Regions from separate parts of the Paenibacillus humicola genome, predicted to be linked through region 2. Evidence: predicted binding sites of a transcription regulator. Region 2 holds the regulator's gene; the other holds the start of a gene.

Region 1 (4,423 bases), 3.5 Mb from region 2:
AGGCGTATCAGATTGCGGCGCTGCTGATCGCCACCGCGCTGACGCCGATTTTGTTCGGTGCGATCGGCTTCGGACCGATGGCCGTCCTGTATTCGCTGGTGTTCGCCGCCGCGATGCTCCTGTGCGTTCGGCTGGTCGAGGAAGACAAAGAGTCGCGGCGGGAGCAGCCGCTTCCGCTGCTTGAGGCGTTTCGCGCCACGCTGACGAACAAGCCGTTCTGGCTGTTCAACATCGCCAATTCGTTCGCGCAGACGGTCAACGGTCTGCTTGCTTCGATCATCCCGTTCTACGCCAAATATGCGCTGCACATTCCCGAATCCCAGGTCTCGCTGCTGATGGCGTCCATTTTCGTTTCCGTCATTCCGCTCGTGTCCGTCTGGTATATCATCGTGCGCAGGCTCGGCGGATTCCGCAGCTGGCGCCTGTCGCTTATCCTTTACGGCTTGTCCGCCGTTCCGCTTTGGTTCGCGGGTAACCTGGCTGAGGGAATTGCGGCGGGCATCGCCATCGGCTTCGGCCTTACCGGATTTCTCGTCACTCCGAACGTGCTGAGCAGCCGGATCATCGATCTCGACGCGGAGAAGACCGGCCGGCGGCGCGAAGGCATCTATACGGCGGTGAGCGGTTTTATCACCCGCTCGAGCGGGCTGATCTCCGCGCTGGCCTTCTGGATTGTCGGCATCCTATTCGGCTATGTCAGCGGCGAAAATCCGGGCCCTCATGCGGAGACGGCGTTCCGCGTGCTGATCAGCGCCGTGCCCGTGCTGCTGCTCGCCGTATCGGTGGCGATTTCGCTGTTTATGCGCGACTTTTCCGAAGAGCCGGTGCGGACGGAGGCGGAAAGCTGAACGCCTTATTCAATAAGTCCGGTGCCGGGCACTGCCGTTTAACTATGTGACGCAAAGGAAGGGATTCGCCATCGCAAACGGACAACCATTGAAGCTCGGCGTGCTGGACCTCGTTCCCGTCTTGAACGGGGCGGACACTTCCGCGGCACTGGAGCAGGCCGCGCGGCTCGCCCAGGCAGCCGAAGCACTCGGCTACGGCCGCTATTGGGCGGCCGAGCATCACGATATGCCGGGATTGGCCTGCACGGCGCCGGAGGTGCTGCTCGCGCATGTCGGAGCGAGGACGCGGCGGATCCGGCTCGGGTCCGGAGCGCTGCTGCTGCCGCACTACAGGCCGCTGAAGGTGGCGGAATCGTTTCATATGCTCGCGAGCCTGTATCCGGGCCGGATCGACCTTGGCATCGGCCGCGCGCCCGGCGGCACGGCGCACGTCAGCATGGCGATGAGCGGCAACTTTCTGGAGCATGTCCGGGAGATGCCGGAGCTGCTGCGCAGCTTGACCGAGCTCGTCGGCGGACGCTACGAATACGAGGGCGTGCCCGTCACGGCCAGGCCGGTTCCCGCCGAGCCGCCCGAGCTGTGGCTGCTCGGCACGAATGCGCGCAGCGCCGGCTACGCCGCGCAGTTCGGAACCGGCTACGTGTTCGGCCAGTTCATGAGCGACGCGGGAGCGGAGGAAGCGCTGGCCGCCTACCGCGGCGGGTTTGTCCCGTCGCGGCTGTGCCCGTCGCCCCGCGTCATGATCGCGGTCGGCGCGGTATGCGCCGAGACGGAAGCGGAGGCGCGGCAGCTGGCCGCGTCCGCCGGCGCCCTGTTCCGCCCGGAGGGAGCCGGAGACTCGGCGGCGGACTCCACGCCGCTTCCGGGCGACTCGCCCGCCGGGGGGCCTGCCGAGGGCCGGAGGCTGCTTGCCGGCAGGCCGGAGGACGTGGCGGCGCAGCTAAGGGAGCTGTCGCGGCGGTACGGCACGGACGAATTCATCGTCGTGACGATGACCGGCGATTACCGCAAACGGCTCCGGTCGTACAAGCTGCTGGCCGAAGCGTTATGGGGCTGACGCGGCCGAAGCGGCTTGGCATCCGCGGACCGAAAAGCACGCCGGCGAATTTCTCGATTTCCATAAGGTCAGGCTGTCCAAACGGCAGTCCGGAATGCGTCTCTTCGCATCTCGGACTGCCGTTTTATGCTTGTGCGCCGGTTTTGGGAAGCTTTGCATATTCAGCGGTTACTTTTCCAAAATGATGCAACACTAATAACGCATGAATGTCCGCGGCATCGTTCACAGGCTTCCGTAAAGGAAAACCGGCCGTCCGAGGCCGATAAACCGCGTGCGCGGGAGCAAGAGGAAGCTTGCTCCGCAGCAGCCGGCGTAAACCGCCGTTAACGGCAGGCGGTTCGTTTCAAATCAATATATTGTGTGTTATAATAATTTTTATAACTATATATTGTGTTAATTGAGGGGAACGGAGGTTGTGACGGGATGGCATCCGGCAATGGAACGAAGCGTCTTGAAGGGCTGAGCGAGAAAATCTTTTTGGACCGTTACGCGTGGAAAAACCCGGATCCGAAGCAGGCGAAGCCGGGTGATATCGTGCTGGTCATGACGAAGGACGACCCGAAGTTTCCGGTGAAGGAGGTCGGGGAGGTCGCGGCGGTCGACGGCGGAGAAGCGACGATCCGGCTGCGGAATGGCCAAACGGTGCAATCTCCGGTGGAAAAGCTGACGCTGACGATCGAAGGAACGCCGGAGGAAATGTGGGACCGGCTGGCGGACTCGATCGCTTCCGTCGAGCGGACGGAAGAAGCGCGCCGGCTGTGGCGGGAGCGGTTCCGCTTCGCGCTGGACGACTGGAAGCTCGTCCCGGGCGGGCGGATTGCCGCCGGAGCGGGCGCGAGCGACGAGCTGACGCTGTTTAACTGCTACGTCATTCCGTCGCCGCACGACAGCCGGGGCGGTATTATGCGCACGCTGACGGAAATGACGGAAATCATGGCGCGCGGAGGAGGCGTCGGCATCAACCTCTCCTCGCTGCGGCCCCGCCGGGCGGTCGTCGCCGGGGTGAACGGCTCTTCGAGCGGCGCGGTGTCGTGGGGCGGGCTGTTCAGCTACACGACGGGACTGATCGAGCAGGGAGGCAGCCGCCGGGGCGCGCTTATGCTCATGATGAACGACTGGCACCCCGACGTGCTCGACTTTATTACCGTCAAGCAGACGATGGGCCAGGTCACAAACGCCAACCTCTCCGTATGCGTCAGCAACGCGTTTATGAGGGCGGTGAAGGAAGACCTCGAGTGGGAGCTCGTGTTCCCCGATACGAAGGATAAGGCGTACGACGAACGGTGGGACGGCGATCTTGACAAATGGCGGCGAAGCGGCGGCAGAGTCGTTCCCTACAAAACCGTACGCGCCCGCGACGTCTGGCACACGATCATCGAATCGGCCTGGAAGTCGGCCGAGCCGGGCGTCGTTTTTATGGAATATTACAACGAGGTGTCGAACAGTTGGTACTTTAATCCTATAATAAGTACTAATCCATGCGGCGAACAAGGACTTCCGGCATGGGGTGTTTGTAACCTGTCGGCGATCAATCTGTCCAAGTTTTACGATGCCGCGCGGCACGACGTCGATTGGGAGGAGCTCGCCAAGGTGACGCGGTGGTCGGTACGCTTCCTCGACAACGTCATCGAGGCGACGCCGTATCATTTTGAGGAAAACGAGCGGAATCAGAAAAAGGAGCGGCGCATCGGCCTTGGTTCGATGGGATTGGCGGAGCTGATGATCCGGCTTGGCATCCGTTACGGAAGCCCGGAATCGCTGGCGTTTCTCGATAAGCTGTACGGCTTCGTCGCGCGCGAAGCGTATCTGGCTTCGGCCGAAATCGCCGCGGAGAAAGGCTCGTTCCCGGCGTTCGAGGCGGAGCCGTTCCTGCAGAGCGGCTTCATGCGGGCGATGACGGAGGCGTATCCGGAGGTCGCCGCGGCGGTGCGGGAGCGGGGGATGCGCAACGTCACGGTCATCACGCAGGCGCCGACGGGCAGCACCGGCACGATGGTCGGGACGTCGACCGGGATCGAGCCGTATTTCGCCTTTGAATATTTCCGCCAAAGCCGGCTCGGCTACGACAAGCAGTACGTGCAGGTTGCGCAGGACTGGAAAGAAGCGCATCCCGGCGAAGAGCTGCCGGACTATTTTGTGACGGCCATGGACTTGACGGCGGAGGAGCATATCCGCGTGCAGGCCGCGATCCAGCGCTGGGTCGACAGTTCGATTTCCAAAACGGCCAACTGCCCGAACGATTTTACGGTTGAGGAGACGAAGCGGCTGTACGAGCTGGCGTTCGAGCTCGGATGCAAGGGCGTCACCATTTACCGCGACGGCAGCCGCGACGTGCAGGTGCTGTCGACGGCGAAGGAGGAGAAAACCGGCGAATCCGGGCGGCCGGCCGGCTCCGAAGCCGGGGCGTCCGAAGCCGCACGAGCCGGCTCCGGTGCAAGCGAAGGCGAAGCCCGCACCAGTACCGAGACGCTTAGCGCCGGGCAGGCCGGCACCAATGCCGGGCCGGCGGGGAACGCAA
Region 2 (4,423 bases):
TCGGCTTCTCTCCGCTGCTGACGGCTGTCGTGATTTCCACGGTCAGCGCGCTTTTCCTGCTTGCGGGCTTGCGGGTCGGGTTCCGCTTCGCTGCGCTGGAAATCATGAAGGCCCTGTCCGTTTTGCCGGGAATTTTGCTGATCGTAATGGGTATGATGAGATTATTGTGAATTTTTTTGACACGAATGGTTGAGGTGAGCGGATGAAACTCGGTTTAACGGGCGGCATCGCCTGCGGAAAAAGCACCGTTTCCGCCATGCTCGTCCAGCGCGGAGCGAAGCTCGTCGATGCCGATCAGGTGGCCCGGGAAGTCGCTCTTCCCGGCGAGCCTGCGCTGGCCGAAATCGCGTCCGAGTTCGGACAAGCCGTGCTGAACGAAGACGGCACGCTGAACCGCGGCGCGCTCGGATCGGTGGTATTCGGCGACAAGGAACGGCTCGGCAGGCTGGAATCGATCCTTCATCCTGCGATTCGCAGGCGAATGCGGGAGACGATCGAGCGATATGCGGAAGAGGATCCGAAAGGGCTGATCGTAGCGGATATCCCGCTTTTATACGAAACGGGACAAGCCTCCGTGTACGACGCCGTACTGGTGGTCTATATTAATCGAGAGCAGCAAATCGAGCGGCTGATGGCGCGCAGTGGAGTAACCCGAGAGCAGGCGGAACAACGGGTCGCGCTGCAGCTGGATATCGAGGAGAAAAAACGGCGGGCCGATTTTGTCATCGATAACAGCGGCAGCCTGGAAGATACGGAACGTCAGGTCGAGCGGTTTTGGCGGGAACAAAGGCTGCCATGAAACAAGGAAAGCCGGTGCGAAAGCGCGTGTTTCTGCTCCTCGTGCTTACGCTGCTGGCTCTGATGTTTTGGCGTTCGGATTGGCTCGGCAAATGGATGTATCCCATTCATTACCGCGACGATATTCGGATCAGCTCGGAAAATTACGGCCTCGAGCCGCACTTGGTCGCCGCGATTATCCGGGTCGAAACGAATTACAATACCGGTTTGCAGTCGAAAAAAGGGGCCCTCGGCATTATGCAGATGATGCCCGATACGGCGGAATGGATCGTGCAGCAGGGCAAATTTTCAAATATCACCCCTTCGATGCTGTCGGAGCGGGCGGATATCAGCATCGAGATCGGGGCATGGTATTTACATTCGCTTCATCAGCAGTTTGGCGGCAATATGATTGCGGCGATTGCCGCTTACAATGCCGGACCCGGGGCGGTGAACCGCTGGATTTCCGACGGCACGTGGGACGGGCGGATCGAAACCGTCGACCGGCTTCCGTACGGGGAGACGCGGCACTATATACAGCGTGTCGTTTATTATTATAATAAATATAAGAAGCTATACCCTGAATTTTAAACGGTAAACGGGAAGAAGCTCCGGTCAGTCATTCATGACTGAACCGAAGCTTCCGGTATTAAGCCTTGGGCATTATTTGAACTGGCCTGCAAGGGATTGCTCAGCGATTTGGACCAGCTTGCGAGTGATGTAACCCCCGAGGGAACCAGCATCACGCGTAGCCATGTTACCGTAGTAACCGTCCTGCGGGATAGCGATGCCAAGCTCTTGAGCGACCTCATATTTCATTTGATCCAGAGCTGCGTTGGCTTGCGGTACAACCAGTTGGTTGCTGCTGCGGTTTTGGCTCATTTTCTTTCACCTCCTTGCGGTTGGTAACTGTATTATGTGCGAATGTTTCCGTTTCATGAGAGGAATTCGCTGGAATTTTTCGAAGAGATGATGGAGGGCTGCAAAACGATGAAATGTCCGTACTGCGACTACGCGGGAACGAAAGTGCTCGACTCCAGACCCGCGAACGAAAATAAATCGATTCGCCGCCGCCGCGAGTGCGAGAAATGCACGCGGCGCTTCACCACCTTCGAAATGGTGGAAGAAACGCCGCTCATCGTCATTAAAAAGGACGGCAGCCGGGAGGAGTTCAGCCGCGAGAAGGTGCTGCGCGGCTTGATCCGAGCCTGCGAGAAACGCCCCGTACCGGTCGAGGTGCTGGAGGTCATCGTCTCCGAAGTCGAGAAAGAGCTGCGCACGACGGCCCAGGCCGAAATCGAAAGCCGCGAAATCGGCGAGCTCGTCATGGAGCAGCTGTATCCCGTAGACGAAGTGGCTTACGTCCGGTTCGCTTCCGTTTATCGGCAATTCAAGGACATCGATATGTTTATGAAGGAACTGAACCACCTGCTCACCAGACATCCGATCAGCGGCGGCAAAAAAGATTGACATGGCTGCCGCTGGCGTGGTATTATCTTTCATGTCGCCAACAAAACACGGGGATTTAGCTCAGCTGGGAGAGCGCATCGCTGGCAGCGATGAGGTCAGGGGTTCGATCCCCCTAATCTCCACCATTACCGAAATGACACCCTCTTCTGAGGGTTTTTATTTTGCCTTTTTATGATTAGACTATGTGCGAAAAAATGCAAACATGGGTTTTGAGTAACTGTAGTGCTAACATGGAACCTATAGGCGAATTATTCGTTTGTGTTAAAATGGATTCATAGCAAATAGGTGAATCTCATGACAACAGCCGAAATGAAAATAATATCGATGGTATGGATGAATATATTAAAAAAATTAGTGCGGAGCCGCGTGGAAAGTCCTTAGAGTTCTTATATAAGGCAGGCATCGTAGATAAGGACGGTAAGCTTACACCGCAATATCAAGAAAAATGATGGTTCCCAATTTGCCCAATTTTGTACTTGGCTTTCACGGCTGCGATAGAGCTGTTGCTAAAGGAATACTCCTGCATGAAAATAAAATACGTTCAAGCGACGATGATTACCATAGCAAATCCTTGCATCTTAGAGATGATGGTCCATACGGCATCATCTCTTTTTTTGTCTTTCATTTCAACGACTTCGAATAAGTAAGGCTTGATACTCATTTGCCAAGAAGATCATCATGTTGACGGACGATCTGGAATAAGCCTTATATGAGCTGAGCTAATCGTTGTCCCGATAGCGTTGGCGCTGTAAGTAATGTGCAATCATGAAAGCGCATTAAAATGTGAAGGGGGGTGTCCAATAAGGAAGATATAACGACCGATTTGCTGCGAGATCGTGAAGGTGAAAAAATCTCGATCGCACCGCAGCTGCAGCAAGCGGATCGTTCAGCAAACCAATCCAATTATGAAGTGAGGAGATTCAGCCGGAATGATAAAAAAACCCCATTTGCTGTGGCTGTCAATGGTTCTGGGAACGTTCGTATTGATTGGCTTCACGGCTTCGTTCGGATCGGACGGAGAAGCATCCGCTGCGGAGCCTTCGGCAGAAGAACCGGCCGGCTATACGTACGATTACCTCGTGGACGGCTCCCTGCCGGCGGATATACCCGCAGAGAAGAAATACAAAACGATCCAGGCGGCTTATGCAGCCGCTCCCGCAGGGACCGAGCAGCATCCGACCGTGATCGGCATTATGCCGAACGTGTATCATATTCAGGGGACGCCGACCGAGACCGGTTTGAACATCACCAAGAACTACATTACACTGCTCGGACTGACCGACGACCGCCGGAAAGTCGTCCTGGCCGATAATCGCGGCAACAAGCAAGGAGCCGGCACGGACACGGAAACGAACAACGGTTATGTCGTCATCGTCAAAGCGAACGGCTTTACGGCCAAGAATCTTACGTTTCTGAATTATACGAACATGGATTATGAGTATCCGGGCGACCCGAGTAAAAACTTGAAAAAGCGCTCGGATGTCGAGACGCAGGCGGTTGCGCTGCAAGCGTCCGGCGACAAGCATGTCTATGAAAACGTGGCTTTTCTAAGCCGGCTGGATACTCTTTTCCTGCAAACGACTCGCGCCTATTGCAAAAACTGCTACCTGGAAGGTACGGCCGACTTCCTCGGGGGCGGAACGATCAGTGTATGGGAGGACTCCGAGATCCACTTCGCACACGGCTACGGGCCGGTCATGGCTGCATCGGGCGTCGTATTCATCCATACAAAATTCACATCGGATCACGGTGTCGGCTTCTACAAAGGGTTTTCGAATCCGGTGGCGCTCATCGACTGCACCTTACCGGTGTTTACGCCGGCCACTCCGAACGTATGGGGCACGACAACTCCGATCATCCGAAATAATTTGTATTCGCTTACTTATCATACGAAGGACACCGCCGGCAACCCGGCGCAATTCGTAGACAGCCTTCAAGGCGAGCCGGCCAACAATACGTCCAGAGAGCTGTCGGACGAGGAAGCGCTGGCGTTTAATCCGTGGAACCTGCTCCGGGCAACGCCAACGGGCGCGGCGGACGACTGGGACCCGGCGGGCGTGAAGGAGAAATACGCGGATCAGGGCGACCTGATTTTCAGAATGGCGATCACGAACGGGACGCAGTCGATCCGTACGGGCGATGCGGGCGTGAAGCTTAAAGCCTCCGTTTCGCCGAC

Evidence for each region. Region 2 encodes NrdR, which represses ribonucleotide reductase genes. Its sites were predicted from a motif close to AACACNATATATNGTGTT; they were not measured.
Region 1: a site for NrdR is predicted at 2,283-2,300, ahead of PD282_RS23530 (adenosylcobalamin-dependent ribonucleoside-diphosphate reductase). Genes of this name have one in related genera too.

Annotation. Positions count from the first base shown of each region.
Region 1 covers NZ_JAQGPL010000001.1:5,127,527-5,131,949, reverse strand. Annotated here, with positions in the region: gene PD282_RS23540 (MFS transporter) at 1-848, shown strand, start outside; gene PD282_RS23535 (MsnO8 family LLM class oxidoreductase) at 895-1,905, shown strand; gene PD282_RS23530 (adenosylcobalamin-dependent ribonucleoside-diphosphate reductase) at 2,329-4,423, shown strand, end outside.
Region 2 covers NZ_JAQGPL010000001.1:1,607,633-1,612,055, forward strand. Annotated here, with positions in the region: gene ytaF (sporulation membrane protein YtaF) at 1-170, shown strand, start outside; gene coaE (dephospho-CoA kinase) at 203-799, shown strand; gene PD282_RS07515 (lytic transglycosylase domain-containing protein) at 796-1,368, shown strand; gene PD282_RS07520 (alpha/beta-type small acid-soluble spore protein) at 1,441-1,659, opposite strand; gene nrdR (transcriptional regulator NrdR) at 1,768-2,247, shown strand; tRNA gene PD282_RS07530 (tRNA-Ala) at 2,297-2,372, shown strand; gene PD282_RS07535 (pectinesterase family protein) at 3,177-4,423, shown strand, end outside.